2 regions of the Burkholderia stagnalis genome follow, and region 2 is predicted to be linked to the other one. Evidence: predicted binding sites of a transcription regulator. Region 2 holds the regulator's gene; the other holds the start of a gene.
The links. Region 2 encodes FliA, which starts transcription of late flagellar genes. Its sites were predicted from a motif close to CTAAAGTTTNNNNNNNNNNNGCCGNTA; they were not measured.
Positions count from the first base shown of each region.

Region 1 (15,163 bases), 380 kb from region 2:
CAGCGGCACGGCGGCCGGATGCACCGGCAGCGGCGCGGATGCCGGCGTGTCGGCCGACGCCGCGCCGGCCAGCGCGGCGCGCGCGGGCGTCCAGCGCGATTCCGGGGTGTCCGGGTGCGGGCCCGTGCCGCCGGCAATGCGCGGCGGCGGCGCATCGGGCGCGAGGAAGTCGCGGGCCGGCACTGCCGCGTTCGCGTGCGGCGCCGCGCCGGCCGGCGTGCCGGGCCCCGGCTGGCCCGCCGTGCGAGGCGCCGGCGACGGCAGCGGCAGGCGGGCGTCGAGCAGCGCGTCGAGCGTGCTGTCGGCGTTGTCGGGCGGCGGGTTCGCGGCGGCGGGCGTCGGCGTGGCCGGCAGGCGCGCCTGCGGCTCGCGCTCGAGCGCGGCGAGCGGCCGCTGGCCGGCCAGCCATTGCGCGAGATGGGATTCGTAGAACAGGCCGCTTTCGCTCACGGCCTGCGCGAGCGCGGCGCGCAGCGCCAGGACCGGCGCGGCGGCCGTCGCGTCGCGCGCGGGGGCCGCGGCCTGCGACGCCGCCGCGCGCGCCGCGTCCTGCGGCGCGACACTGCCCCCCGACGCGGTCGCCGGGGTCGAATTAGTCAGCAGCACGGTCGGGTCGGCGAGCAGCGGCGCCCGTCCGACGACCGCCGGCGTGGCGTCGCCGCCGAACCGCGAGATCGCGTCGAGCGTGAGCCCGACCTCGGACAGCGCCGTCTGCGCGGAGGCCTGCGGCGGTGTGGCGGCGGGAGGGGGCGTGGCAGGCGCCAGCGGCGCGCCGGTGGCCGACGTGCCGACCTGCGCCGTCGCCGCGCCGCCGGCCGGCGGCGTCACGACGCCGTTCAGCAGGCTGTCGAGGCGGCTCGCCAGCAAGGCGGCGGCTACGGAGTCGATACCGGTCATGATCGGAGCGTGCTCCCCTCAGCAACATCGATGCGCATCCGGAAGATGCGGATTCGGGAATCTGCGTCGCCGCCGACGCCACGCGCGGCGCGCATTGCGCGCCGCCGGGCCGTCAACCGCCGCGCGCGCGGTACAGGTCGGTCAGCACCTTGGTCGAGCGGCGCGTCTCGAACAGCGCGGACAGCCGCGCGATTTCCGGGCTGGCGAGATCGCGGATCGCGGCGTCGTCGGCGAGAATGCGGCGGATCAGTTCGAGCTTGCGGCCGAGTTCGGCCTCGTCGAGCGCGACGCCCACCCCGGCGTCCTTCAGCCCGTCGACGAGCTGCAGGTACACCTCCTGCAGCGCCGACAGCGCGCTCCAGTCGGCGCCGCGCGCCGCGCGCAGCATCTGGTCGGACACGTCCGCGATCGCCTCATAGCGCGCGAAGTATTCGTCCTTGCGGTTCATCGCGGCTGGTCCGCCTGTTGGGCGGCCATCCGGGCGACTTCCGGCGCGATGCCCGTCCACGCTTCCTCGAGCGTCGCGAGCAGCCCGTCGACCTCGACCAGGATCGGCTCGCTGGCCTTCGCGTTCGCTTCCACCAGGCGCCGGCCGATATAGCTGTACAGCGCATCGAGGCGCGCGGCGATCTCGCCGCCCTGCTCACGGTTCAGCGCGGTCTGCAGGCCGCTCTCGACGATCCGGATCGCCTTGCCGATCGCCTCGCCGCGCGCGGGAATGTTGCCCTGCTGCAGGTGCATGCGCGCAAGCGCGATGGCCTGCCGCGCGCCCTGGTAGAGCATCGCGATCAGGCGATGCGGTGACGCGCCCATCACCCCCGTCTCGACGCCGACGCGCGCATACGCATTGGCTCCAGCGTGTCCTGGGGAAAACATGCGCTTCTCCTTGTTGATGCGGTGGATCTGGATAGCCCGCGCGCGCGGCGCGGCCTGTTCCCGGAGTTATCGGAAAGGAAATTAAAAGCTTTAGGCAAACCGGATGGGGACGGACGGGCCGTGCGGCCGCGTCAGACCGGCATTTGCGCGATTTCGTTGTACGCGCTGACGAGCCGGTTGCGGACCTGCAGCCCGAACTGGAAGCCGATGTTGGCCTTCTGCATGTCGACCATCACGTCGTTCAGCGACACGTTCGCCGCGCCGACCTCGAACGCCTGCGCCTCGCCGAGCGCGCGCTGCTGGTCGCCGCTGATCTTGTCGAGCGACGCCTTCATCGCGCTCGCGAAGGTGCCGGCCGTCGCCGCGCCCGAGCCCGCGAGCGCCGCGGTCGGGCTGGCCGTGCCGCCGGCCGCCTGCGCCGCCATCGCCTGCATCTGTTGCAACACCGAACCGATTCCGCCGACGCTCGTCGTCATGCCGTTTCCCCATCCAATATAAAGGGCCCGTACGGGCCAGGCCGGGCGGGCCGCCAGCGCATGCCGCGCGCGTCCGCCTTGCCGGATCGCGAAAAAGCATAGCAGCGCACCGTCCGGCAAAGCCGTGAAAGTACGGGGGAAACCCGGCTCTTTTCGGCCGATCGGATCGGGGCCGGCGTCACGATAATCGCATCGTGTCATTGTCCGCCCGCTCGTCCGAGCGGCTCAGTCGTCCCGCTCCGGAGAACCTCGACGCATGGATTCGCAGGCAAATTCGCTGATCAACCCCGACGCCCGCGCGGGCCTCCCCAGCCCGGCTCCCGGCGCCGCCGCGGCGCTGCCGGGCGCGGGCGGCGCGAGCGTGGATTTCGGGCTCGGCGGCTTCGCTGAACGGATTCCGGGCATCGCGCGGATGCGCGGCAACCCGAAGCTGCCGTTCGTGATCGCCGCCGCGTTCGCCGTCGCCGTGATCGTCGCGCTCGTGCTGTGGAGCCGCGCGCCCGACTACCGCGTGCTGTACAGCAACCTGTCCGACCGCGACGGCGGCGCGATCATTGCCGCGCTCCAGCAGGCAAACGTTCCCTACAAGTTCGCCGACGCCGGCGGCGCGATCCTCGTGCCGGCGAGCCAGGTCCACGAAACGCGCCTCAAGCTCGCCGCGCTCGGGCTGCCGAAGGGCGGCTCGGTCGGCTTCGAGCTGATGGACAACCAGAAATTCGGCATCAGCCAGTTCGCCGAGCAGATCAACTACCAGCGCGCGCTCGAAGGCGAGCTGCAGCGCACGATCGAATCGATCAACGCCGTGAAGACGGCGCGCGTGCATCTCGCGATCCCGAAGCCGTCGGTGTTCGTGCGCGACAAGGAAGCGCCGAGCGCGTCGGTGTTCGTCGATCTCTACCCGGGCCGCGTGCTCGACGAGGGCCAGGTGCAGGCGATCACGCGGATGGTGTCGTCCGGCGTGCCCGACATGCCCGCGAAGAACGTCACGATCGTCGACCAGGACGGCAACCTGCTGACCCAGCAGGCGTCGGCCACCGGCCTCGACGCGAGCCAGCTGAAGTACGTGCAGCAGGTCGAGCGCAACACGCAGAAGCGCATCGACGCGATCCTCGCGCCGATCTTCGGCACCGGCAACGCGCGCTCGCAGGTGAGCGCCGACCTCGACTTCTCGAAGCAGGAGCAGACGTCGGAAAGCTACGGCCCGAACGGCACGCCGCAGCAGGCCGCGATCCGCAGCCAGCAGACCAGCACCGCGACCGAGCTCGCGCAGGGCGGCGCATCGGGCGTGCCGGGCGCGCTGTCGAACACGCCGCCGCAGCCGGCGTCCGCACCGATCGTCGCGGGCAACGGCCAGAGCGGGCAGCAGACGACGCCGGTCAGCGACCGCAAGGATGCCACCACCAATTACGAGCTCGACAAGACGATCCGCCACATCGAGCAGCCGATGGGCAGCGTGAAGCGGCTGTCGGTCGCGGTCGTCGTCAACTACCAGCCGGTCGCCGATTCGAAGGGCCACGTGACGATGCAGCCGCTGCCGCCCGCGAAGCTCGCGCAGGTCGAACAGCTCGTGAAGGACGCGATGGGCTACGACGCGAAGCGCGGCGACTCGGTGAACGTCGTGAACAGCGCGTTCACGACCGCCGGCGACCCGTACGCCGACCTGCCGTGGTACCGCCAGCCGGACGTGATCGACATGGCGAAGGAAGCCGCGAAGTGGCTCGGCATCCTGGGGGTCGCGGCGGCGCTGTACTTCGCGGTGGTGCGCCCGGCGATGCGCCGCGCGTACCCGCCGCCCGAGCCGGCCGCGCCCGCGCTGCCGGCGCCGGAAGACGCGGTCGCGCTGGACGGCCTGCCCGCGCCGGAGAAGAGCGCCGCGAACGAAGACGCCGACGCGCTGCTGCTCGGCTTCGAAAACGAGAAGCACCGCTACGAGCGCAACCTCGACTACGCGCGCACGATCGCCCGCCAGGATCCGAAGATCGTCGCAACCGTCGTGAAGAGCTGGGTGAACGATGAACGCTGAAGGCTTGACCAAGAGCGCGCTCCTGCTGATGTCGATCGGCGAGGAAGAGGCCGCGCAGGTATTCAAATTCCTCGCGCCGCGCGAGGTGCAGAAGATCGGCGCCGCGATGGCCGCGCTGCGCAACGTCACGCGCGAAGAGGTCGAGCGCGTGCTGAACGAGTTCGCGAAGGAGGCCGAGCAGCACACCGCGCTGTCGCTCGATTCGAACGACTACATCCGCTCGGTGCTGACCAAGGCGCTCGGCGAGGACAAGGCCGGCGTGCTGATCGACCGCATCCTGCAGGGCAGCGACACGAGCGGCATCGAAGGCCTGAAGTGGATGGATTCGAGCGCGGTGGCCGAGCTGATCAAGAACGAGCATCCGCAGATCATCGCGACGATCCTCGTGCATCTCGACCGCGACCAGGCGTCCGAGATCGTGTCCTGCTTCACCGAGCGGCTGCGCAATGACGTGATGCTGCGGATCGCGACGCTCGACGGCATCCAGCCTGCCGCGCTGCGCGAGCTCGACGACGTGCTGTCGGGCCTGCTGTCCGGCAGCGACAACCTGAAGCGCAGCCCGATGGGCGGCATCGGCACCGCGGCCGAGATCCTGAACTTCATGACGTCGGTGCACGAGGAAGGTGTGCTCGAGAACGTCCGCCAGTACGACCAGGACCTCGCGCAGAAGATCATCGACCAGATGTTCGTGTTCGAGAACCTGCTCGACCTCGAGGATCGCGCGATCCAGCTGCTGCTGAAGGAAGTCGAATCGGAGACGCTGATCATCGCGCTGAAGGGCGCGCCGCCCGCGCTGCGCCAGAAGTTCCTCGCGAACATGTCGCAGCGCGCGGCCGAACTGCTCGCCGAGGATCTCGACGCGCGCGGCCCGGTGCGCGTGTCCGAGGTCGAGACGCAGCAGCGCCGCATCCTGCAGATCGTGCGCAACCTCGCCGAAGGCGGCCAGATCGTGATCGGCGGCAAGGCGGAAGACGCATATGTCTGATCCGGCGAGCGACCGCACGGGCGACGTCACCGCGTACCAGCGGTGGGAAATGGCGTCGTTCGATCCGCCGCCTCCCCCGCCGCCGCCCGACACGGCGGCTGCGGCGGCGGCCGCGCTCGCCGAGGAATTGCAGCGCGTGCGCGACGCCGCGCATGCGGACGGCATGTCGTCCGGCCACGTCGAGGGCCAGGCGCTCGGCTATCAGGCCGGCTACGAACAGGGCCACCAGCAGGGTTTCGAGGCCGGCCAGGCCGAGGCGCGCGAGCAGGCCGCGCAGCTCGCCGCGCTGGCCGCGTCGTTCAAGGAGGCGCTGGCCGCCGCCGAGCACGATCTCGCGGCCGATGTCGCGCAGCTCGCGCTCGACATCGCGCAGCAGGTCGTGCGCCAGCACGTGAAGCACGACCCGACCGCGCTCGTCGCCGCGGTGCGCGACGTGCTCGCGGCCGAGCCGGCGCTGTCCGGCGCGCCGCAGCTGGCCGTGCATCCGGCCGACCTGCCGGTCGTCGAGGCGTACCTGCAGGAAGAACTCGACGCGATCGGCTGGAGCGTGCGCACCGATGCGGCGATCGAGCGCGGCGGCTGCCGCGCGCACGCGGCCACCGGTGAAGTCGACGCGACGCTCGCGACCCGCTGGCAGCGCGTCGCCGCCGCGATCGGCAAGGTGAGCGCATGGTGACGCACACGCCCGAGTCATTCGCGCACGACGGCATGACGCCGCTCGAACGCGAACTCGCGCTGGCGTCGTTCGGCCCGGAGGCCGCGCACGACGCCGCCCCGGCCCTGGCAGGCGACGCGCCGCGCGCGCCGCACAACCCCCATCTGTCGCACTGGCGCGCGCACCTGAACGGCCTGGCCACGCGCAGCCATCGCGCGCTGCCGCTGCGGCCGTGCGGCCGCCTGACCCGCGCCGCGGGCCTCGTGCTCGAGGCGATCGGGCTGCGCCTGTCGGTCGGCGCCGAATGCACGATCGAACTGCCGCCCGGCAGCACGCTGCCGGTCGCGGAAGCGGAAGTCGTCGGCTTCTCCGGCGACCGCCTGTTCCTGATGCCGACCACCGACGTCGCGGGCGTGCTGCCCGGCGCGCGCGTGTGGCCGCTCGAACGCGCACCGGTCGCCGATCCGCTCTCCGGCGCGAAGCGGCTGCCGGTCGGCTGGAACATGCTCGGGCGCGTCGTCGACGCGGCCGGCCGCCCGCTCGACAACCTCGGCCCGCTGGCGTCGACGGTCGACGCGCCGCTGTCCGCGGCGTCGATCAACCCGCTCGAGCGCGAACCGATCCATCACGTGCTCGACGTCGGCGTGCGCGCGATCAACGCACTGCTCACCGTCGGGCGCGGCCAGCGGATGGGCCTGTTCGCGGGCTCCGGCGTCGGCAAGTCGGTGCTGCTCGGCACGATGGCGCGCTACACGAGCGCCGAGGTGATCGTGATCGGCCTGATCGGCGAACGGGGCCGCGAAGTGAAGGAATTCATCGAGCAGATCCTCGGCGAGGACGGTCTCGCGCGCTCGGTCGTGGTCGCGGCGCCCGCCGACGTGTCGCCGCTGCTGCGGATGCAGGGCGCCGCGTACGCCACCGCGCTCGCCGAGTATTTCCGCGACCAGGGCAAGCACGTGCTGCTGCTGATGGATTCGCTGACCCGCTACGCGATGGCGCAGCGCGAGATCGCGCTCGCGATCGGCGAGCCGCCCGCGACCAAGGGCTATCCGCCGTCGGTGTTCGCGAAGCTGCCCGCGCTCGTCGAGCGCACCGGCAACGGCCCGGAAGGCGGCGGCTCGATCACCGCGTTCTACACGGTGCTGACCGAGGGCGACGACCAGCAGGATCCGATCGCCGATTCGGCGCGCGCGATCCTCGACGGCCACATCGTGCTGTCGCGCGCGCTCGCCGAAGCCGGCCACTATCCGGCGATCGACATCGAGGCGTCGATCAGCCGCGCGATGACCGCGCTGATCGACGAGCCGCACCTCGACCGCGTGCGCCAGTTCAAGCAGATGCTGTCGCGCTACCAGCGCAACCGCGACCTGATCGCGGTGGGCGCCTACGCGCCCGGCCGCGACGCGCAGCTCGACCGCGCGATCGCGCTCTATCCGCGCATCGAATCGTTCCTGCAGCAGGGCTTTCGCGAATGCGCGCCGTTCGCGTCGAGCCTCGAGGGGCTCGATGCGCTGTTCGACATCCACGGAGGCTGACGCTCATGGCACAAGGCTTTCCCCTGCAGATCCTGCTCGATCGCGCGAACGAGGATCTCGACACGGCGACCCGGCAGCTCGGCGTCGCCCAGCGCGAACGCACCGACGCCGCCGACCAGCTCGACGCGCTGCTGCGCTATCGCCACGAATATCACGTGCGCTTCGCGCAATCCGCGCAGAGCGGCATGCCCGCCGGCAACTGGCGGAATTTCCAGGCGTTCCTCGACACGCTCGACGGCGCGATCGCACAGCAGCGCCGCGTGCTGGCCGCCGCCGAGGCCCGCATCGACGAGGCGCGCCCGCACTGGCAGCAACAGAAACGCACCGTCGGCTCGTATGAAATCCTGCAGGCGCGCGGCGTCGCGCAGGAAGCCCGCCGCACCGCGAAGCGCGAACAGCGCGACGCCGACGAACACGCCGCGAAGATCCTGCGCATGCGGGCCGACGCGGCGAAATCGACGTAACCGCTCAACGCATCCGAACGAGAGATACGCCATGCCTTCCCTGTCCCTGCTCGGCGCCCTGATCGACACCGCCAGCTCCGCCGTCAAGGCCGGCCGCAAAGCGGCCACCCCGGACGCGTCCGCCACGGGCGACGCGTCCGCGCTGCCGTTCGCGCAGACGCTGCAGCAGAGCGTCGCGTCGCAAGGCGCATCGGCGCAGGCCGACGCGTCGTCGTCAGCCGCCGCGGCGCCATCGGCCGCGACGGGTGCGCCGTCGTCGTTGGCCGGCGGCGCCAAGCCGTCCGGCTCCTCCAGCCCGTCCGACGACAAGACGCGCGACGACGCGAACGCGGCCGTCAACCCGGAAGCGGCCGCGCTCGCCGCCGCGGCCGCCGTGCAAGCGCAACTGCTGGCCCGCCCCGACGGCACGCCCGCCGCGACGGACGCCGCGGCCGCCGACGCGTTGTCGCGCACCGGCGACGCGGCAGCGGCTGCGATCGCGTCCGCCGCGAACGCGACGAAGAACGCCGCGCAACCGGCGGACGCCGCCGAACCCGCGTCCGGCCGCGATGCGCTGCATGCGGTGCTCGATAAACTCACCGGCGGCGCGAACGCGATCGCGATGCCGGCCGCCGCCGGCGCGGCTGCCGCGCCGCAGCCGGCCGCATCCGCGACCGCCGCGCCGCTGACCCCGAAAGCCGCAACCTTCGACAAGACGCTGGCCGACGCGAAGGGCGCGCTCGCCGCGCCGCAGGGTGCGCAAACGCCGTCCACGCAGGCCGAACTCGCAGCAAATTCCGACGCGACGACCCATGTGGCGCAGGCGCTCGCGGCCGCGAAGGATGCCGCCGACCCGGCCCATGCGGCGCTGGCCGCCGCGGCGGCCGCGCAATCGAATGCGCCGGTGGCACCGGCCGCGCCCGGCGTCGCCGCCGCGAACGCGAACGTGCTCGCACCGCACGTCGGCACCGCCGACTGGACGGACGCGCTGAGCCAGAAGGTCGTGTTCCTGTCGAATGCGCACCAGCAGAGCGCCGAGCTGACGCTCAACCCGCCGGATCTCGGCCCGCTGCAGGTGGTGCTGCGGGTCGCGGACAATCATGCGCACGCGCTGTTCGTGTCCCAGCACGCGCAGGTGCGCGACGCGGTCGAAGCCGCGCTGCCGAAGCTGCGCGACGCGATGGAGGCGGGCGGCCTCGGCCTCGGCAGCGCATCCGTCAGCGACGGCGGCTTCGCGCAGCAACAGCAGCAGAACGCCCAGCAGTCGTTCGCCGGCGGACAATCGTCGCGGCGCGGGAACGGCGCACCGTCATCCGGCGACGCGACGGCCGACGTCGCGCCACCCGCAGCGTCGAGCGGCGCGACCGCCAGCCGCACCGGCCTCGTCGATACATTCGCCTGACCTTCCGCACGCGCCGCTCAGCGGCCGTGCAATGCGGCCGCCGCTGCGCTCGGCGCGCCCGCCTTGCGCGCGGCGGCGATGAAATCCGCCGCGCGCTCGCCGATCATCACCGACGGCGCATTCGTGTTCCCGCCGATCAGCGTCGGCATCACCGACGCATCCACCACCCGCAGCCCTTCGACCCCGCGCACGCGCAACTGCGTATCGACCACCGCGCGCGCGTCCGTGCCCATCCGGCAGGTGCCGACCGGGTGGTAGATCGTGTCGGCATGCGCGACGATCGTCGCGCGCAGCTCGGCTTCGGTCTGGTCCGGCCGCGTGTACAGCTCGCGGCCGCCCTGCGACGCGAGCGGCGCCTGCGACAGGATGCTGCGCATCGCGTGCGCGCCGCGCACGAGCAGGTCGAGATCGCGCGCATCGCTGAAGAAGCGCGGGTCGATCAGCGGCGCGTCGCGCGCGTCGCCGCTCGCGAGCGCCACCGTGCCGCGGCTGAACGGCCGCAGCGCGCACACGTGCAGCGAATAGCCGAAGCCCCAGTGCATCTTGCGGTTGTGGTCGTCGACGAGCGCGGTGCAGAAATGCAGCTGCAGGTCGGGACGCTCGAGCGACGGATCGCTCTTGATGAAGCCGCCCGCCTCCGCGACGTTGCTCGTCATCATCCCGGTGCGGCTCGAGAAGTAGCGCGCGAGCGCGGGCGTCATCTTCGCGATCCCGCGCAGGCAGATGCCGACCAGCTCCGACGCATTCACGCGCGTGTTGATGATGAAGTCGATATGGTCGATCAGGTTCGCGCCGACGTCGGGCGCGTCCTGCACGACCGCGATGCCGTGCCGGCGCAGTTGCCCGGCCGGGCCGATGCCCGAGCACATCAGCAGTTGCGGCGAGTTGAACGCGCCGGCCGACAGGATCACCTCCGCGCGCGCGCCGAGCGTCTGCACCTGGCCGTTGCGCGACAGCACGACGCCGACCGCGCGCTTGCCGTCGAAGCCGACGCGCAGCACCGTCGCATCGGGGACCACGTGCAGGTTCGGCCGGTTGCGGCCGTAGATGTAGGCGCGCGCGACGCTGCAGCGCGAGCCGTCGCGATGCGTGACCTGGTAGAAGCCGACGCCTTCCTGCGAGGCGCCGTTGAAATCGTCGTTGAGCGGATAGCCGGCTGCATGCGCGGCCGCGATGAATCGTTCGGAGAACGGATTGCGAAAGCGCAGATCGGACACCGTGAGCGGGCCGTCCGCGCCGTGCCACGCGTTCGCGCCGCGCTGGTTGCCTTCCGCGCGCCGGAAATACGGCAGCACCTCCCCCCAGCTCCAGCCGGTCGCGCCGAGCCGTGCCCATTCGTCGTAGTCGAGCGGATGGCCGCGCGTGTAGATCATCGCGTTGATCGCGCTCGAGCCGCCCATCCCGCGTCCGCGCGGCTGGTAGCCGCGGCGCCCGCCGAGGCCCGGCTGCGGCACGGTTTCGTAGCCGTAGTTGGTGCCGAGCTTGAACGGCACCAGCGCCGCGATGCCGACCGGCATGTTGACGAGCAGGTTGCGCTCGGTGTGCGCGCCCGCCTCGATCAGCGCGATCGTCGCGTCGGGGCACGCATCGGCGAGCCGGCCCGCGAGGCTCGCGCCGCCCGAACCCGCCCCGACGATGATGTAGTCGTATTGCATGCATGTCTCCTTCATGTCATGAATGGCGCCCGGCGCGGCCGTGCGGCCCGAGTCTTCTATCTTCTAGTCCGGGCATTGTAGGAATGGCCGTCGCGCACGCGGCGCGTGGATTCAAGAGCGATTCCTCTAAACGCGCGCGTGAACTAAATTTAAGATGCGTGGATTCGCTTGGTGCGACGCAGCCGGCCGCCAGAAGCCGATCCGTCGCGAAATGGGAGAGACCGTCATGCAGCGTCACGTTCTGCAGGCTTTGCGTCGGCCGGCTTGTCCGGCGTCCCGTCGCATGTCCCCGATTTCATTTCAAACAGCCCCGTGTTCAACCGCGGGTATCGCCGCGTACGCGGCGCGCCGGAATCGAACGGCGGGCCATCCCCCGGATCGTTTGAATTGCATGCCGGCGCGGGCGCGCGGCACGCTGCGCGCGGCGTCGACACGCGTCATGCGATGCGCCGCACCGGTGTACGCGACGCGGCCGGCCACCCGGTTTCGCCGCGCAGTTAACCGCGATGCGCCCCCGTACGTCGGCCCATCATGCGCCGCGCATCACGCCGTTTTCACCGCCGCCGACCGTCGCGCGGATGCGACGCCCGACGATGCCGCCCCGCTCACCCCGATCCGCCACGCCGCGCTCGTCGAGCGGGCGCGGGCGGCCTGACTGCTGGCCGCCGCGCCACGCCCCACTGGAGGAGACGACATGAAGAACGATCTGCCCGAACTCGCGCCGCACGAGAACGCCGCGATCGCCGCGCTGACGCCGCTGCTGCAAGCACAGCGCGCCGCCTACCTGCGCGCGCCGTATCCCGACTGGGAAACCCGCGCGAAGCACCTGCGCGCGCTGCGCACGATGCTGATCGACCATGCGGACGCGCTCGCCGACGCGATCAGCGCGGATTTCGGCCATCGCGCGAAGCAGGAAGTGCTGCTGTCGGAAATCTGGATGGCGAAGGAAGAGATCGACGAGGCGCTCAAGCACGGCAAGCGCTGGATGAAGCCGATGCGCAAGGCGATGAACAAGTGGCTGCGGCCCGCGCGCGCGAAGGTGATTCCGCAGCCGCTCGGCGTGGTCGGCATCGTCGTGCCGTGGAACTATCCGGTGCTGCTCGCGGCCGGCCCGCTGATCTGCGCGCTCGCGGCCGGCAACCGCGCGATCGTCAAGATGTCCGAACTGACGCCGCGCACGTCCGCGCTGTTCGAGCAGCTGATCGCGAAGACCTTCGAGCGCGATCACGTCGCGGTCGTCAACGGCGATGCGGACGTCGGCGCCGCGTTCAGCGCGCTGCCGTTCGACCACCTGCTGTTCACCGGTTCGACGCAGGTCGGGCGGCACGTGATGCGCGCGGCGGCCGAGCACCTCACGCCCGTCACGCTCGAACTCGGCGGCAAGTCGCCGGCGATCGTCGGGCCGAACGCGCGCTTCGACGCGGCCGTCGATGCGATCGTCGCCGGCAAGACGCTGAACGCCGGGCAGACCTGCATCGCGCCCGACTACGTGCTGCTGCCGCGCGGGATGGAAGCCGCGTTCATCGAGCGCGCCCGCGCGCGGCTCGCGAAGATGTATCCGGATTTCGCGCGCAACGCCGACTACACGACGATCGTGTCGGACCGGCATTTCGCGCGCCTGCAGCAGCTCGCGAACGATGCGCAGGCGGCCGGCGCGCAACTGCACCCGCTCGCGGATGCGTCGTCCGATCCGGCAACGCGCCGCTTCGTGCCGTGCGCGGTCACGCACGTGAACGCCGCCACGCCGCTGATGCAGGAAGAGATCTTCGGCCCGCTGCTGCCGCTCGTGCCCTATGAGCGGCTCGACGAGGCGATCGCGTACGTGAATGCACGGCCGCGCCCGCTCGCGCTGTACCTGTTCGACGAAGACGCGGGCACGGTCGATCGCGTGATGCACGAAACGATCTCGGGCGGCGTATCGGTCAACGAAACGCTGATGCACATCGCGTGCGGCAGCATGCCGTTCGGCGGCGTCGGTGCGAGCGGGATGGGCGCATACCACGGCTACGACGGCTTCGTGACGTTCTCGAAGATGAAGCCGGTGCTCGTGCAGGCGCGCCTGAACGCGCGCAACCTGCTCGCGCCGCCGTACGGCAAGCGCTTCGCCGCACTGATCAAGCTGATGCTGAAGTTCTGAACGGCGCGCGCCGCGCGAGCGCGTGGCGGCCCGCACTCGGCGCACTGCCGCGCCGGCGCGGGTGCGCGTGCATCACACGGGCCAGAGCGGCCCTTCCTGCATCGCGCCGATCTGCTCGCGCAGTTCGAGCACGCGCGCTTCCCAGTAGCGATGCGTGTTGAACCACGGGAACGCGGCCGGGAACGCGGGATCGTCCCAGCGCCGCGCGAGCCACGCGGCATAGTGGATCAGCCGCAGCGTGCGCAGCGCTTCGACCAGATGCAGCTCGCGCGGCTCGAATTCGCAGAAATCCTCGTAGCCGGCGAGCAGGTCCGCGAGTGCGCGCGACGCGCCCGGGCGATCGCCCGGCAGCAGCAGCCACAGATCCTGGATCGCGGGCGCCATCCGGCTGTCGTCGAAGTCGACGAAATGCGGGCCCGCATCGGTCCACAGCACGTTGCTCGGGTGGCAGTCGCCGTGGGTGCGCAGCAGGCGAAGGTCGCCCGCGCGCTCGAACGCGGCCTCGACGCCTTCGAGCGCCAGCGCGACCGCGGTTTCGTACGCGGGCCGCACATCGGCGGGAATGAAATCGTGCGCCAGCAGGTAGTCGCGCGGCTCGTAGCCGAACGTGCGGATGTCGAGCGTGGGGCGAGCTACGTACGGCTCGGTCGCGCCGACCGCGTGGATGCGGCCGATGAAGCGGCCGAGCCATTCGAGCGTATCGCTGCGGTCGAGATCGGGCGCGCGGCCGCCGCGCCGCTCGAAGATCGAGAAGCGAAAGCCGTCGAACGCGTGCAGCGTGCGGCCGTCGAACGTGCGCGCCGGCACCGCCGGAATCTCGCGTGCGGCGAGTTCGGCGACGAACGCGTGTTCCTCGAGGATAGCCTCGTCCGACCAGCGTGCCGGGCGATAGAACTTCGCGACGATCGGCGGGCCGTCTTCGATGCCGGCCTGGTAGACGCGGTTTTCGTAACTGTTGAGGGCGAGCAGGCGGCCGTCGGTGCGCAGGCCGGCCGGCATCAGCACGCTGTCGAGCGCGTCGAGCACGCACTCGGGCGTGAGACCGGCAAACGGCGGCTCGGCGGAAGGCGTGGCGGAGGTGACTTCGTTCATGCCCGGCATTGTGCCGCCTGCCGGGCAGAAAGACGAGCGTCCGGCAATGCGCGAACGCTCAGTGAATGGCCGCGCCAGCCGGCAGCACGGATTCGCCCGTGTCGATCAGGTCCTCGAGAAAGAACGGCTCGGTGTTGAGTTCCTTCGACTCGCCCGGCACGCCCGCGTACCAGGTCACCATCGCCATGTCGCCCAGAATGCGCTGGACGATGCCGCGCGCGCCCTTCGGCACCGCGATATGGGTTGTGCAGACAATCGACCCGACATGCATGATGTTTCCCCACTCCTGAATCCCGAGGCCGGCCACGTCATCGGCCGGCAGATGCACGACACGCGCCGCCGTCGATGCGGCAACGCGTATCCCATTGTTCATGGTTTATCGAAGCGCGAAAAGAAGAAGAAGCAGGCAAGACGCCGCGAATTCGTCGAATGTCTCCAATCAACCACTGCGCCGCCCGTGTGCTTGCACCGGCGACACCCCCATCATACCCTGTCGAATGTGACCGCCCGGCGCGCGCGTATTCGGCCGTGGTTCACGCCGTGGTTCACGCCGTGGTTCACGCCGTGGTTCACGCCGCGGTTCGCGCCGTGGTTCGCAGTCGACGCGTGACGTCGACACGCCGGTTGCCGCACGCGTCCGTGTTGCTGTACCTTTGAGCTTCGTTCGCTTTCCACCGTATTCCTCCGCCGCGATGCCTGCTTTCATGCCCGCCCTTCCGAAGTCCCGGTCGCCGCTCGACGCGCGGCCGCGGGCGTGCGCGCATCCGTCTGCACCGCCTCCCCCTGTCGCACCGACGCTCGTCGGCGCGGCGCCGCCTCCCCCGGCGGCGTTCGCCGGCTGACTGCCGGCCCCGGTTTCCGCTTCCATTCGCCAGCCCGCCGTTCGTGCGTCGTGACGCACGGCGCCGCGCGCGTGCGCATGGAACGTTCTCATCCGTTCGACAGGTGGAATCACATGTTCACGTTCAAACGCGCGCTCGCCGCGCA
Region 1 is NZ_CP156685.1:648,711-663,873, reverse strand. It holds gene ABFO07_RS03160 (flagellar hook-length control protein FliK) at 1-897, opposite strand, end outside; gene ABFO07_RS03155 (flagellar protein FliT) at 1,010-1,345, opposite strand; gene fliS (flagellar export chaperone FliS) at 1,342-1,773, opposite strand; gene fliE (flagellar hook-basal body complex protein FliE) at 1,905-2,249, opposite strand; gene fliF (flagellar basal-body MS-ring/collar protein FliF) at 2,506-4,272, shown strand; gene fliG (flagellar motor switch protein FliG) at 4,262-5,257, shown strand; gene fliH (flagellar assembly protein FliH) at 5,250-5,933, shown strand; gene fliI (flagellar protein export ATPase FliI) at 5,927-7,447, shown strand; gene fliJ (flagellar export protein FliJ) at 7,453-7,911, shown strand; gene ABFO07_RS03115 (flagellar hook-length control protein FliK) at 7,943-9,292, shown strand; gene ABFO07_RS03110 (GMC family oxidoreductase) at 9,310-10,947, opposite strand; gene ABFO07_RS03105 (hypothetical protein) at 11,231-11,602, shown strand; gene ABFO07_RS03100 (coniferyl aldehyde dehydrogenase) at 11,642-13,084, shown strand; gene ABFO07_RS03095 (serine/threonine protein kinase) at 13,157-14,185, opposite strand; gene ABFO07_RS03090 (hypothetical protein) at 14,235-14,447, opposite strand; gene ABFO07_RS03085 (hypothetical protein) at 14,442-14,786, shown strand; gene ABFO07_RS03080 (DMT family transporter) at 15,132-15,163, shown strand, end outside.
Region 1: fliS (flagellar export chaperone FliS) is a predicted target of FliA. The motif match lies at 1,841-1,867, and genes of this name have one in related genera.

Region 2 (15,163 bases):
CCAGCAGGATCACGCGCTTGCCGTCCGGGAAGATGATGTGGTCGACCTGCGGCTTGATGTTTTCCCACTGGTACTGGCGGGTCGACGCAACGTCGATTTCCGAGTCGAAGTGGCCGATGTTGCAGACGATCGCGTTGTGGCGCATCGCCTTCATGTGATCGTGGCCGATCACGTGGAAGTTGCCGGTCGCCGTCACGAAGATGTCGGCCTTGTCGGCCGCGTATTCCATCGTCACGACGCGGTAGCCTTCCATCGCCGCCTGCAGCGCGCAGATCGGATCGATTTCCGTGACCCACACGGTCGCGCCAAGGCCGCGCAGCGATTGCGCGCAGCCCTTGCCCACGTCACCGTAGCCCGCGACGACCGCGACCTTGCCCGCGATCATCACGTCGGTCGCGCGCTTGATGCCGTCGACGAGCGACTCACGGCAGCCGTACAGGTTGTCGAACTTCGACTTGGTGACCGAATCGTTCACGTTGAACGCCGGGAACGGCAGGCGGCCGTCCTTTTCCATCTGGTACAGGCGGTGCACGCCGGTCGTGGTTTCCTCGGTCACGCCCTTGATGTGCGCAAGGCGCTTCGAGTACCAGTTCGCGTCGATGTCGAGGTGCTTCGCGATCGACTTGTACAGCGCGACTTCTTCCTCGTTGGTCGGCTTGGCGATCACCGAGCGGTCCTTCTCGGCCTTCGAGCCGAGGATCAGCAGCAGCGTCGCGTCGCCGCCGTCGTCGAGGATCATGTTCGCGAACTCGCCGTTCGGCCATTCGAAGATGCGGTGCGAGAACTCCCAGTATTCGTCGAGCGACTCGCCCTTGAACGCGAACACCGGCGTGCCGGCTTCGACGATCGCGGCAGCCGCGTGGTCCTGCGTCGAGAAGATGTTGCACGAGGCCCAGCGCACGTCGGCGCCGAGCGCCTTCAGCGTCTCGATCAGCACGCCCGTCTGGATCGTCATGTGCAGCGAGCCGGCAATGCGCGCGCCCTTCAGCGGCTGCTGCGCCTTGTATTCGTCGCGGATCTGCACGAGGCCCGGCATTTCGGTCTCGGCAATGTTCAGTTCCTTGCGGCCCCAGCCGGCAAGCGCCATGTCGGCGACGAGGTAATCGTTGGAAGCTTTGGAATCGATGACGGCGTTCATCACGCCCTCCTTTCTAAAAAGTTTAGAAAATGGTGACGTGAGCGCCGTTCAGGAAGCGGCTTGCCGGCGCGATGCGCACGGGCCCTGCCGCTTGGTGAAGCTTTCCGAGCCTGGCGGACGCTGATGGTCCGTCGCAACGCTCCTCGGAAAACGGGTGGGATTGTAGCAAATCGCCATGAAAATTGCGTGACCGGCACGCGCGTGTGCGACGCGCGCCGATGAAGGGGTCAGTTCTCCGTGCCGACCCACGCCTGCTCGCGCAGGCGCGCGCGCAGGCGTGCGACCGCCTGGCTGTGCAGCTGGCACACGCGCGACTCGCTGACCTCGAGCACCGCGCCGATCTCGCGCAGGTTCAGGCCCCGCTCGTAGTACAGCGACATCAGCAGCTTCTCGCGCTCCGGCAGCCGCTCGATCGCCTCGATCAGCGCCTCGCGCAGATGCTCGTCGAGCAGCGACGACAGCGGATCGGCGTGATCGACGCGGTAGCGGTCGAGGAACGGCTCGTCGTCGGCCGCGCGGTCGAAATCCTCGTAGTAGATGAGCTGGCTGCCGTGCAGGTCCTGCAGCATCCCCTGGTATTCGTCGAGCGGCATGTTCAGGTGCTGCGCGATCTCCGCCTCGCTCGCGGCGCGGCCGAGCTGCTGCTCGACCTTGTGCACCGCGTGCTCGACCTCGCGCGACGTCTTGCGCAGGCTGCGCGGCAGCCAGTCGTTGCTGCGCAGCTCGTCGAGCATCGCGCCGCGGATGCGCTGCGTCGCGTAGGTCTCGAACTGCGCGCCCTGGTCTTCCTTGTAGCGGCCGGCCGCGTCCATCAGGCCGATCATGCCGGCCTGGATCAGATCGTCGAGATCGACGCTCGCCGGCATCTTCGCGACGAGCTGCAGGCCCAGGCGGCGCACGAGCGGCGCGTACTGCGACAGCACGTCGGCCTGGGAAATCCTTCCTTGAGCGTTATACATCGTGGCTCTCTCCTTCCGGTGGCGCTCACGCGGCGTGTGCCGCGCCTGCCTCGAACGACGGGCTGCCGCCCGCGCGGTGCCGTCCGGCGCCCGGCCGCGGGCGCAACGGCCAGTACAGCAAGTCGGCGGCGATCTGCCGGTAATCGCGCGCGGCCGGCGACGACGGAAACGCGTCGACTGCCGTGCGCACCAGGTCGCGCGCGCGCTCGACGAGCGGATCGGCGCTCACGCAGCCCGCATCGGCGATCGACACGGTCAGGTAGCGGCTCGCGACGCCCGCGAGGTTCTCGAACGCGGTCTTCGCGTCGTCGTGGCTGCCGACGTGGTTGGTCAGCACGCGGAACTGCGCGACCGCGTGCGCGAAATGCAGCCGCTTCATGCATGCGTAGGCCTCGGTGATCGCTTGCGCGGCCACCCGCGTGACGATCAGCACGTCGTGCGCCTCGCGCGCAAGCGCGGAGAAACCGCCGTCCGCGTCGAGCTGCGCGTCGATCAGCACGATGTCGGCCGGCCCGTCGATGAAATCGCTCAGGTGCGCTTCGCTGTAGCCGGCGCGCGCGAGCGTCGCCGCCGCGCACACGCCGAACCCGGCGGTGACGCGCGTGCGCTCGCCGTCGCGCAGCCACGCGCCGGCCAGCGTCGCCGCGGCCGAATTCACGTCGGCGCGCTCGTCGACGACGAGCACGTCCTTGCCCAGCGCGGCAAGCGCCGCGGCCAGGTTCACGACCGTCGCGGTGCAGCCGACCCCCGTCGGCCCGCCCACCACCGCCACGATCCTCGATGCGCGCCCGGCCAGCAGGCGCCGCAGTCCTTCGGCCTGGTCGATCATCGGTTTATCCAAAGCGCACCTCGTGCAGCTCGGCGGTCGAGCGTGCGGTCAGCGCGGACAGCAGCGCGGGCATGTCCTCGTCCTGCGGCACGAAGGGCGAGCCGTCGCGCGGCACGCAGAACGCGCTCTTCATCAGGAATTTCCGGGTCGCGACGTACAGGTTCTCCGGCACCTTCTGGCCGGTCGACACGTAGTGCACGGGCAGCTTGTAGCGGATCACCGTGTCGAGCACGCCGCCCAGATGGGTCGCCTCGTCGAGCTTGGTGAGGATGCAGCCGGCGAGCGCCGGCTGGCCGTCCGCGCTGCGGTACGCCTGCACGACCTCGTTGAGCGTGTCGCCGTGGCTCGTCGCGTTCAGCAGCAGCAGGCGCTGCACCGGCGTGTTCGCGCCGTGCAGCATCGCGATCTGGTCGGACACCGCGCGGTCGCGCTGGCTCATGCCGATCGTATCGATCAGCACGATGTGCTTGTTGCGCAGCTCGGACAGCGCAAGCTGCAGGTCGCCGCCGTCCTTCACCGCGTGCACCGGCACGCCGAGGATCTTGCCGAAGATGCGCAGCTGCTCGTGGCCGCCGATCCGGTAGCTGTCGGTGGTGAGCAGCGCGACCTTGCTCGCGCCGAAGCGCATCACGCAGCGCGCGGCGAGCTTCGCGGTGGTGGTGGTCTTGCCGACGCCCGTCGGGCCCATCAGCGCGAACACGCCGCCGCGCTCCATCAGCGCATCCTCGCTGTCGAGCACCGGCAGGTTCGACGCGAGCACCGACTGCGCCCACTCGGACGCCTGCTCGAAGGTTTCCGTGCCTTCGCCCTGCGGCAGGTTGTCGACCATCATCCGCACCAGCTGCGCGGAGAAGCCGGCCGCGAACAGGTGCTTCGTCAGCGCGCCGTGCACGGGGCTGCGGCGCTGGCGCTCCTGCCACATCAGGCCGTCGAACTGCTCCTCCATCATCCCGCGCAGCGAACCGAGCTCGCTCATCACCGTGTCGTTGACGATGCGCTCGAGGCGCGCCTTCACCGCGTCGGCCACGGCCGCGGCCGTGTCCTCGGCCAGCCGTGCGCGCTCCGCAGGCTTCGCGGCGGGTGCGGCGGGTGCGTCGGCGATACGGCGCGGCGCCGGTTCGTCGGCCGGCTGGCGGCGCGCGACGTTGCGCTCGACGTTGCGCACGATGTCGCGCGCCCATTCGGGCGTCGTCACGGTGCGGGCCGCGTCGTGCGGCGCGCGGATCGCGCTGTCCTGCGCCGGCGCAGCCTGCGCGCGCGCGATCAGCGCGTCGCGCTGCTGCGTGAGGCGCTTCGCGTGCTCGACGAGCCACGGGGCGGGTTCGGCGGGCGATCCTGCAGCCGGCACGCTCGCGGCCGGCGCCGCCGGTGCGTCTGCCGCGTCGGCGCTCGCGCCGAACACCGACGAGAACACGTCCGGCAGGCCGCCGTCGCCGGTCGCATACGGGTTCATCGCCGAAGCACGCGCCGCCGCGGCGGCCCTGGCCGCCGGCATCGTGCCGCCGGCCCGCAACGCCGCGCCGGGCAGCGCGGCCGCATCGGCAGCCGGCGGGGCGATCGCCGACAGTTCGGCATCGGCGAGCGCGACGATTTCGACGCTGCCGTCATCGAGCGTGCGGTTCGACAGCACGACGGCGTCGGCGCCGAGTGCCTCGCGCACGAGACGCAGTGCGTCGCGGCTCGTCGCGCCGGTGAATTTGCGAATGTTCAAGCGGAACCCCCGATGACGTTAACGACCTTGATCGTGCGTGTGTCCGGCACTTCGGCGTACGACAGCACTTTCAATTGCGGCAGGCTGCGGCGCAGGAAGCGCGCCAGCATGGCGCGCAGCGCGTGCTGCACGAGCAGCACGGGCGGCAGCCCGAGATTCTGTTGACGCAGCATCGCTTCCTGCGTGCCGGTCAGGAGCGCGTGCGCGAGGCCCGGCTCGAGGCCCGGGTTCGCGCCGGTGGCGAGCGCCTGCGACAGCACGCGCTCGAGATTCGCGTCGAGGCCCATCACCTGCATCTCGCCGCCGCCCGGATACCACTGCTGCGTGATCGCGCGGCCGAGCGCGAGGCGCACCGCGGCGGTGATGTCGTATGCGTCGGTGAGGCGGCCGGCCTGCTCGGACACGGCTTCGATGATCGTGCGCATGTCGCGGATCGGCACGCCTTCCTCGAGCAGGTTCTGCAGCACCTTCTGCAGCGTGGTGAGCGAGATCGTCTTCGGCACGAGGTCCTCGACGAGCGACGGCGAATCCTTGCCGGTGCGCTCGATCAGCGCCTGCACTTCCTGGCGGCCGAGCAGCTCGGCCGCGTGCTGGACGACCAGGTGGTTCAGGTGGGTCGCGACGACCGTGCTCGCGTCGACCACCGTGTAGCCGTACACCTGCGCCTGCTCGCGCATCGCGACGTCGATCCACACGGCCGGCAGCCCGAACGCCGGGTCGGTGGTCGGCACGCCGGGCATCGCGGCCGTCACCTGGCCCGGGTTGATCGCGAGCCACTGGCCCGGGAACACCTCGCCGGCGCCGATCTCGACGCCCTTCAGCGCGATCCGGTACGCGTTCGGCCGCAGCTCGAGGTTGTCGCGGATATGGATCACCGGCGGCAGGAAGCCGATTTCCTGCGCGAATTTCTTGCGGATGCTCTTGATCCGCTTGAGCAGCTCGCCGTCGCTGTTCTTGTCGACGAGCGGGATCAGCCGGTAGCCGACTTCGAGGCCGAGCGGGTCGATCAGCTGCACGTCGTCCCAGGTCGCCTCGTGGCTGTCGGCCGACAGCGCCGCGGGCGGCGCGATGTCGGAGACGTCGCCGGCCGCCTTGCGGGCCGCCGCGCGCTGCGCCTGCGTGCGCGCGAGCCAGATCGCGCCGCCGCCGAGCAGCAGGAACGCGAAGTGCGGCATGCCGGGGATCAGCCCCATGATCACGATGATCACGCCGGTGATCGTCAGCACGCGCGGGTTGGTGAACAGCTGGCCGGTGATCTGCGTGCCGATGTCTTCGTCGGTCGCGACCCGCGACACGATCACGCCGGCCGCCGTCGAGATCACGAGCGACGGGATCTGTGCGACGAGGCCGTCGCCGATCGTCAGCAGCGTGTAGTTCGTGCCGGCCGCGGCGAACGTCATGTCGTGCTGGATCATCCCGACGATCAGCCCGCCGATCACGTTGATGGCCATGATGATCAGGCCCGCGATCGCGTCGCCGCGCACGAACTTCGACGCGCCGTCCATCGAGCCGTAGAACTCGGCTTCCTGCGCGACGGCGGTACGGCGCTTGCGCGCCTGTTCCTCGTTGATCAGGCCCGCGTTCAGGTCGGCGTCGATCGCCATCTGCTTGCCGGGCATCGCGTCGAGCGTGAAGCGCGCGGACACTTCCGCGATCCGCCCCGCGCCCTTCGTGATCACCATGAAGTTGATGATCATCAGGATCACGAACACCACGATGCCGACCGCGAAGTTGCCGCCGACGAGGAAGTGGCCGAACGCCTCGATCACCTGGCCGGCTGCGTCCGGGCCGGTGTGGCCCTCGAGCAGCACGACGCGCGTCGACGCGACGTTCAGCGACAGCCGCAGCAGCGTCGAGAACAGCAGCACGCTCGGGAAGGCCGCGAAATCGAGCGGCTTCATCGTGTACATGCTGACGAGCAGCACCATCACGGACAGCGCGATGTTGAACGTGAACAGCAGATCCAGCAGCAGCGGCGGCAGCGGCAGGATCATCATCCCCAGGATCATGCAGATGAGGACCGGGCCCGCGAGCGCGCGCAGGTTGGCGCCTGCGAGCAGGTTCGGGCGCTTCGCGAACAGGCCGGCGGGGGTGCTCATGGTGCCTCCCGCCGGGCCGCCCCAAGGGAGGCAGCCGCCCCCTCGGGGGGCAGCGAACGAATGTGAGCGTGGGGGCTAATCATTGCAGGCCTCCGCGCGCGGTCGCGCCGAGCACGTCCTCGGCCTCTTCCTGTTCATCCTCCGCCGACACCGACGCGCCCTTGTCCAGCTCGGCCGGCACGTCGAGATCGACCGGCGTGGCGGGCACGTCGCCGCCTTCGCGCCGGAAGCGCTTGAGCTGGTACACCCACGCGAGCACTTCGGCGACGGCCGAATACAGCGAACCGGGAATCTCGCGCTCGAGTTCGACGTTGTGATACAGCGCCCGCGCGAGCGGCGGCGCTTCGAGCGTGGGCACGTTGTGCTCGGCGGCGATCTCGCGGATGCGCGCGGCGACGAGGTTCACGCCCTTCGCGACCACCTTCGGCGCGCGCATCTCGCCATCCGTGTATTGCAGCGCGACGGCGAAGTGCGTCGGGTTCGTGACGACCACGTCGGCCTTCGGCACGGCCGCCATCATCCGGCGCCGCGCGATCGCGCGCTGCTGCTGGCGGATGCGGCCCTTCACGTGCGGATCGCCTTCGTTCTCGCGATGTTCGCGCTTCACTTCTTCCTTCGTCATGCGCAGCTTCTTGTTGTACTGCCAGAGTTGATACGGCACGTCGAGCGCGGCGACGACCAGCATGCCGGCGACCGTCGTGCCGCAGCACACGGCGACGAGGTGCAGCGCATCCGCGAGCGCCGCATCGAGCGGCTGGGTCGCGAGGCCGAGCAGTTCTTCCTTGCTGCGCCAGATCGCGATGCCGCCGATGCCGCCCACCACCAGCGTCTTCGCGAGCGACATGCCGAGCTGGATCGGCCCCTGGATCGAGAAGATCCGGCCGAGGCCCGTGATCGGGTTCAGGCGGTCGAACTTCAGCTCGAACGTTTTCGACGAGACCAGCCAGCCGCCGAGCGCCATCGGCGCGAGCAGCGCGGCGAGCCCCATCAGCGCCAGCATCGGCGCGAGCGCGGCGAGCCCTTCGAGGCTCGCGCTGCCCGCCGCCGACAGCATCCGGTTGGTATCGAACGCGGTTGCGCGCTCGAACGTGAACGCGCCGCGCAGCATCGTGCGCAGGTGCGTGCCGATCGGCCCCGACAGCAGCCACGCGCCGTAGAAGCCCGACGCGAGCAGCGCGAACGAAACCAGCTCGCGCGAGCGCGCGACCTGCCCCTCCTCGCGCGCCTTCTCGCGGCGCCTCGGAGTGGCGGCTTCGGTTCTGTCGAGATCGCTCTCGTCTGCCACGGGGCCTCCAGACGGGTACGGCGGGATGCCGTTTTCCAGTGACACCGATTATTCATGGACCGGTCAACCGGCGATCGGTCGAGCAAAGCCGGGAAAGGGGGGTATTTCGGAGAATCGGGCGACGCTGCGGCGGGCGGCGGCCGCCGGTAGGCAAAGCGGTTTGGAAGCGGGCGACGGGCGGTCGGCTACGGGCAGCCGGCTACGGGCGGTCGGCTACGGGCAGTCGGCTACGTTCCGGCGACGGGCAGCCGGCGACCGGCGGCGGCGGGCACCCCGCCGCGGCCGCCTGCGATGCGCGCCGGCGAGTCAGGCCGCCGCGGCGAGCGGATCGGGCCCGAAGCGGTTCGGGCCGTTGTTGCCGCGCGAGCACATCCAGACGAGCAGGATGATCCCGCCGACGACCGGAATGAGCGCGATCAGCAGGAACCAGCCGGAGCGGCCGATATCGTGCAGGCGGCGCACCGTCACCGAGAGGCTCGGCACGATCAGCGCCAGCGAGACCAGCAGGGCCGCGATCGCCAGCAGCAGCGCGATCGTGTTCTCGCTGCGGCCGACCATCGTGACGAGCTGGCACGCGATCGACACGATGAACGTCAGCAACGCGAAATACCAGTATTCCGCGCGTCGCGCGCGGCCGTCGAATCGTGCGTATTGATTGAAGACCGATTGAATTGCATCCGTGAAATTCATTTTATTGACCTCCTGTTCTATTTGAACGACACCGGACCAACGCGTGAAGTATAGGCGGGATTTTCAGGAGTTCAGCCACTTTTGCGGCAGCCCCGGGCAGCGCTTTACGCTGGACGGCGCGGCTGCAGCCGGATCGATTTAATCAATGACGTAACGCGTCATTTCGTTTTTTAAATCACGGCGGCGTGCCGTTATCGACGCGATAATCGCCCGCGCATTTGTTGCCGGAATATCCCGCCGCCCCGGCCGACAGATGAAAAGGGGGCGATCGCTCGCCCCCCTCGTCATGCCGCCTGCGTGATGCCGTTCAATACGCGACGTAAGGCGCCGCGCCGCCGCTGCTGCGCCGGTCCATCCCGAAGTAGATCGTCTTGCCGTAGAAATGCGTGAGGCCGAGATCGAGCCACCCCGCGTTGCCGAACGGGCCCGCGATGTCGTTGAACGCGAACGCCGACGCGTTCGAGAACACCGAATCCGCATTCGCGACCGGCATCGACACCTGGCTCTGCGTGCCGTTCTGGCCGGTGAGCGTCGCCGTGTAGGTGACCGTCGACGCCGGGCAGTAGAACTCGGTGTTGCGCGTGCAGATCCGCTGCGTCGAATCGTTGAAGAAGTACGCGTTCGAGCCCGTATCGAAGAACGCGGTGACCGCGCCGCCGAGGAACGTCGCGTTGAGGTCGCCGGTCGTGGTGGACGTCAGCACGGTGCTCGCGCGCAGCGTATTGTTGGCCTGCGTGCCGATCCCGAACGTCAGCAGCCCGGTCGCGCTGCCCTGGCCGCTGCTCGCGATGTCCGGCATCTGCACGATCACGCCGTTGTTGTTGACCGCGAAACGGTGCACCGGGTTGGCGACCTGCTGCGCCAGCGGCACGAGCGTCACCGCGCAGCTCGCATTGCCGTTCGGGCATGCGTAGTAGTTGTTGCTCGCGGCGGCCGTCGTCGTCGTGCAGGTCGTGCCGCAGTCGAGCGGCGCCGGCCCGATGCCGAGGATGCCGTTCGCGCCGAGCGCGCTCGCCGTGTTGGCGGCCGTGCCGTTGTTCGTGCACGAGGTCGGCACGCCCGTGGTGCCGAGGTCGCCGAGAACCTGCACCGGCAGCGCGCTCGCCGTTTCACCGCCGATCTTCAGGTCGGCGGTGCGCACCGAGCCCCACGTGTAGGTCGACACGAACTTGCCGCACTCGGCGAGCGGCGCGCCGCCCACGGTCGACACGGGCAGGCTGCCGAGCACGCCCGTCACGGCGCCGCTGACGAGCCGCAGCCCGTACGACGCGGTATCGACCAGCACGTTGTTGACGACCTGGCAGTTCGACGTGCCGGGCGCACAGACGGTCACGCTGACGGTCGGAATGTTGATGACGTTCGCGACGCCGCGATCCACGGTGATGACCGCGGTGTTCGATGCGACCGGCGTGGAGCCGCCGCCGTCGTTGTTGCCGTCGCCGCCGCCGCATGCGGCGACGAGCACCGCCGTCGCGGCCGCGAAGCTCAGCGCGCCGAACCAGCGGATGAAGGTACGAGGATTGCGCAAGATCGGTCTCCCGCTGTCACTGGATGTCGTTGCCGGTCAGGCCGGCAGGCAGCGCCTGCGGCAGCCAGGCCTGGCCGGAGAACGAGCCCATGTGGCCGCCCGTCCGGATCACGAGGGTGCCCGTCTCGACGGACACGGGCGCGCGCCAGCCGCGCGCCGCGTGGGCCGCGTCGACGCCGGCCCTGTACTGCGGGAAATAATTGCCGAGCAGCGCCGCGAGATCCGGCATCGTCGGGCCGCGCCACGCGAGCCCGAACACGCTGCCCGCGGCGGAGGTGTATTCGCGGATCACGGTGCCGGAACCGAGCGTGACCTCGCGCACGGTATAGGTGGCCGCGCTCGCCGACACGCCGTCGGCCGAGCGCATCGCGCGCTGCACCGCGCGCACGGTGGCGGCATGATCGTCCGCCGGCGGCGACATCGGCGCGCCGCCCAATTCAGCGTGCGCGTGGATGCTCCACAGCACGCCCATCGAGACCGTCGCGCACGCAACGGCACAGCCCAAACGTTTCAGCTTCACGTTCCCCCCCAGGGACTGGCCTCGTAGTCGATCGCGCGGCGGAGTCGCCCGCGCCATCGCCGAGGTTCATGTCAGACAAACCAAAAGATGTCTTGATGCTGAAGCGTAGTATGCCTGCGCGGCGTTTCAAAGTGTCAAGGACCGACGTCGGGGTTCGTCCGGGTTCGTGCAGGCGGCCGCCGTGACGGGCCGCCGCGATCCGCAATCCGGGTGCGACGGACGTGCGGCGCCGCCCGCTTGCCGGGCGGCGCCGCACGCGCCGGTCAGAAGCCGAGGCTGGCGAGCAGGTCGTCGACCTGCGCCTGGTCCTGGACCACGTCGGTCTTGCCTTCGGGGTTGATCTGCGGGCCGTTCAGCAGCGAGACGGGGCTGCCGGTGCTGCTCATCGTCTGCTCGGCCTCCAGCGCGAGCGCGGCCGCGGTCGCCGCGAACTGCTCGCGCCGCTCGGGCGCGATGTTCTCGACCAGCACGGTGAGCAGCTGCTGCTCGATCAGGTAGACCATGTCCGTGATCTTCTTGATCACCTGCCCGGTCAGATCCTGGAAGTCCTGCGCGAGCATGATCTCGAGCAGATGCGCATTGGTCGCGGTCGTCGCTTCCGGCAGCGCGCGCAGGAACGCGCGCGTGTCGTCCATCAGCTCGCGAACCTCCGCGCGCTCGATCGGCGCCGCATACCACTGCGACCAGCGCGCGTCGAGCGCCTCGGCCTCGTTCTGCATGCGTTCCTGCACCGGCTTGGCCAGCTCGATCGCGGACAGCACGCGTTCGGCCGCCTGCTCGGTCATCGTCGCGACGTAGCGCAAGCGATCGCGCGCGTCGGGCACGGCTTCGGCCGCGCGCTCGATATGCTTGTCGAGACCGAGTTCGCGCATCGAGTCGCGCAGCGCGCGGGTAACGTGGCCGATGCGCGCGAGGATGCGGTCGCTCGTCAGATCGGCGCCATCGGGCAAGCTGTCGGCGGCGAAGCCCGCCCCGGCCATCGCCGCGTGGATCGGCTCGTTCACGTCAGCTCCCGGTCTTGGCCATCTTGTCGATGATCTTGTTGAGCTTCTCGTCGAGCGTCGCCGCCGTGAACGGCTTCACGACGTAGCCGCTCGCGCCGGCCTGCGCCGCCGCGATGATGTTCTCCTTCTTCGACTCGGCCGTGACCATCAGCACCGGCAGGTGCGTGAGGGTCGCGTCCGCGCGGATTTCCTTGAGCATCGCCAGACCGTCGAGGTTCGGCATGTTCCAGTCGGAGATCACGAAGTCGAAGCCGCCGCCGCGCAGCCGCGCAAGGCCGGCCGCGCCGTCTTCCGCCTCGTCGACGTTCGTGTAGCCCAGTTCCTTGAGCAGGTTGCGGACGATCCGGCGCATCGTCGGGAAATCGTCCACCACCAGGATTTTCATGCTCTTGTCCATCTTCATTCCTTTCCAGATTCGTTTCGTCGGGACGCGTGCATGATAGCCCGCCTCCGTCGTTTTTCCTTATACGCGCTGCACCCGATCGCCCATCGTCGCGAGTCGCGCCATCACGCGGCGGCTCATGTCGGCGAGCGGCACGATTTCTTCGGCGCCGCCAAGCGCGATCGCCTCGCGCGGCATGCCGAACACGATGCAGCTCGCTTCGTCCTGCGCGAACGTGTACGCGCCCGCGCGCTTCATCTCCAGCAGGCCGGCCGCGCCGTCGCGGCCCATGCCGGTCAGGATCACGCCGAGCGCGTTCTTGCCGGCGTGCGTCGCCGCCGAGCGGAACAGCACGTCGACCGACGGGCGGTGCCGGTTCACCGGCGGCTCGTCGGACAGCTGCGCGATGTAGTTCGCGCCGCTGCGGGCGAGCAGCAGGTGCGCATGGCCCGGCGCGATGTACGCATGGCCGGGCAGCACGCGCTCGCCGTGCTCGGCTTCCTTCACCGAGATCCGGCACAGGCCGTTCAGGCGCTGCGCGAACGACTTCGTGAAGCCGGGCGGCATGTGCTGCGCGATCAGCACCGCCGGCGCATCCGGCGGCAGCGGCGTCAGCACTTCGCGGATCGCCTCGGTGCCGCCCGTCGACGCGCCGACGATGATCAGCTTCTCGGTACTGACGAGCGGGTTGTTGATCATCGGCGCGGCCGGGTGGCCGCTGCTCGCGCGCGCGGCCGCGGCCTGCGGCTGCGGCGCCTGCCGCACGCGGGCGCGCGACGCCGCACGGATCTTGTCCGCGAGCTTTTCCGCGTAGTCGAGCATGCCGTCGCGGATGCCGACGCGCGGCTTCGTGACGAAGTCGACCGCGCCGAGCTCCAGCGCGCGCAGCGTGATTTCCGAGCCGCGCTCGGTCAGCGACGACACCATCACGACCGGCATCGGCCGCAGGCGCATCAGCTTCTCGAGGAAGTCGAGCCCGTCCATGCGCGGCATTTCGACGTCCAGCGTGAGCACGTCGGGGTTGTGCTGCTTGATGAGCTCGCGCGCGACGAGCGGATCGGGCGCGGTCGCGCACACTTCCATGTCGGGCTGGCCGTTGATGATCTCCGTCATCAGGCTGCGGATCAGCGCCGAATCGTCGACGCACAATACCTTGATCTTATGCACTGCGTTCTTGCCTCCTGCTATTTCGATACGGTCTGGCTCGCGGCGCCTGCGCCGCGCGCACCGAACAATTCGATCCGCGGCCGTGCCGGCCGGGCCGGCGGCGCCGCGACCGGCTGCTTCGAGAGGTTGATCCCGCCGGCCTGCGCGGGCCGCCTGGCCGGCGCGGCGAACAGCTCCACGTGCGCGTGCGAGCGGGCGCGCACGGCTTCCGCGTGGCGCGCGAGCGCGGCTTCGCGCTCGGTCACGCCGGGCACCTGCAGGCGCAGCTTCTTCACCATCGCGCGCCCCGAATGCGGCATGAACGCGACCTTGCGCGGGTGCACGTCCTGCAGGTCCTCCGCCGTGATGCGGATGCGCTCGAGCGCGAGGTAGCGGCGCACGAAGTCCGCATTGCGGTCGCCGATGTTGATCGTCGTCATGCCGGCGAGCACGGCCGCGCCGCCGAACACCTTCGCCTCGAAGCGCTCGCGGCGGCCGCCCGCCTTGATCAGCTCGTTGATCAGCACTTCCATCGCGTATGCGCCGTAGCGCATCGACTCGGACGCGGCCGCGCACGCGTCCGCGCCGTCGTCGGGCAACATGAAGTGGTTCATCCCGCCGATGCCCGCGTACGGGTCGTGCAGGCATGCGGCCACGCACGAGCCGAGCACGGTCACCAGCACCATGTCCTCGCCGGTCGTGTAGAACTCGTTCGGCAACAGCTTCACGCCCGGACGGCCAAAGTGGCTGTCGAAGTAGTGGTTGGTTGCGATCGGCAGCGCGCTCATCGCCGTTCTCCGACGGCCGGCGTCGCGGCCCCGCTCAGGCGCGCGCGCGGCGCGGCGCCGCCGCCGGCCGACGGCGCGCCCTTCGGCGCGCGCGTCAGTTCGTAGACGGTCTGGCCGCGCAGCCGGAACGCCTGCGTCACGTACGTGAAGTTCTCCGAGTGGCCGGCGAACAGCAGCCCGCCCGGCTTCACGAGCGGCTCGAAGCGCGACAGCACCTGCCCCTGCGTCGGCTTGTCGAAATAGATCATCACGTTGCGGCAGAAGATCGCGTCGAACGGCTTCGGGATCCCGTAGTCGGCATCGGTCAGGTTCAGCTGCTCGAAGCGGATCATCGCGCGCAGCTCGGGGCGCACCTTCACGCGGCCGGCCTGCGCGCCGGTGCCTCTCAGGAAGAAGCGCTTCAGGCGCTCCGGCGACAGGTGCTTGACCTGGTCGTACGTGTAGATGCCGGCCTCGGCCTTCGCGAGCACCTGCGTGTCGAGGTCGGTGGCGAGGATCGACGCGCTGCGCGCCGCCGAGTCGCCGAGCGCCTCGATCAGCGTGATCGCGATCGAATACGGCTCCTCGCCGGTCGACGCGGCCGAGCACCACACCGACACCGGCGCTTCGCGGCCCTTCACGAAATCCGCGAGGATCGGAAAGTGATGCGCCTCGCGGAAGAACGCGGTCAGGTTGGTGGTCAGCGCGTTGGTGAACGCCTCCCACTCGGCAGGATCGTTTTCCTGTTCGAGCAGGTCGAGATAGTCGCGGAACGAGTCGAGGCCACGCGCGCGCAGCCGGCGCGCGAGCCGGCTGTACGCCATGTCGCGCTTGTGCTCGGACAGCGAGATGCCCGCACGGTGATGGATCAGCGTACGGATGCGCGCGAAATCGGCGGACGTGAACGCGAAGTCGCGCCCCGTCTCGCCCGCCCGTTGCGGCGACCGGGAAGCGTCCCCGTGCGGGGCGTCCTGGGGTTCGGCACGATGCAAAGCGCGCGCGGACAGCATGATTTAGAAGGTCTCCCAATCGTCGTCGGACGCGCCGGCGGCCGCAGGCGCCGGCTTCGGCTCGCCTGCCAGCGCCGGACGCACGAGCGCGGGCT
Region 2 is NZ_CP156685.1:265,845-281,007, forward strand. It holds gene ahcY (adenosylhomocysteinase) at 1-1,138, opposite strand, end outside; S-adenosyl-L-homocysteine riboswitch at 1,171-1,289, opposite strand; gene ABFO07_RS01350 (RNA polymerase sigma factor FliA) at 1,366-2,097, opposite strand; gene ABFO07_RS01355 (MinD/ParA family ATP-binding protein) at 2,123-2,938, opposite strand; gene flhF (flagellar biosynthesis protein FlhF) at 2,931-4,637, opposite strand; gene flhA (flagellar biosynthesis protein FlhA) at 4,634-6,736, opposite strand; gene flhB (flagellar biosynthesis protein FlhB) at 6,816-8,021, opposite strand; gene ABFO07_RS01375 (DUF805 domain-containing protein) at 8,328-8,711, opposite strand; gene ABFO07_RS01380 (DUF3443 domain-containing protein) at 9,019-10,239, opposite strand; gene ABFO07_RS01385 (DUF2844 domain-containing protein) at 10,256-10,759, opposite strand; gene cheZ (protein phosphatase CheZ) at 11,023-11,763, opposite strand; gene cheY (chemotaxis response regulator CheY) at 11,765-12,160, opposite strand; gene ABFO07_RS01400 (protein-glutamate methylesterase/protein-glutamine glutaminase) at 12,227-13,312, opposite strand; gene cheD (chemoreceptor glutamine deamidase CheD) at 13,330-14,079, opposite strand; gene ABFO07_RS01410 (CheR family methyltransferase) at 14,076-15,068, opposite strand; gene ABFO07_RS01415 (methyl-accepting chemotaxis protein) at 15,072-15,163, opposite strand, start outside.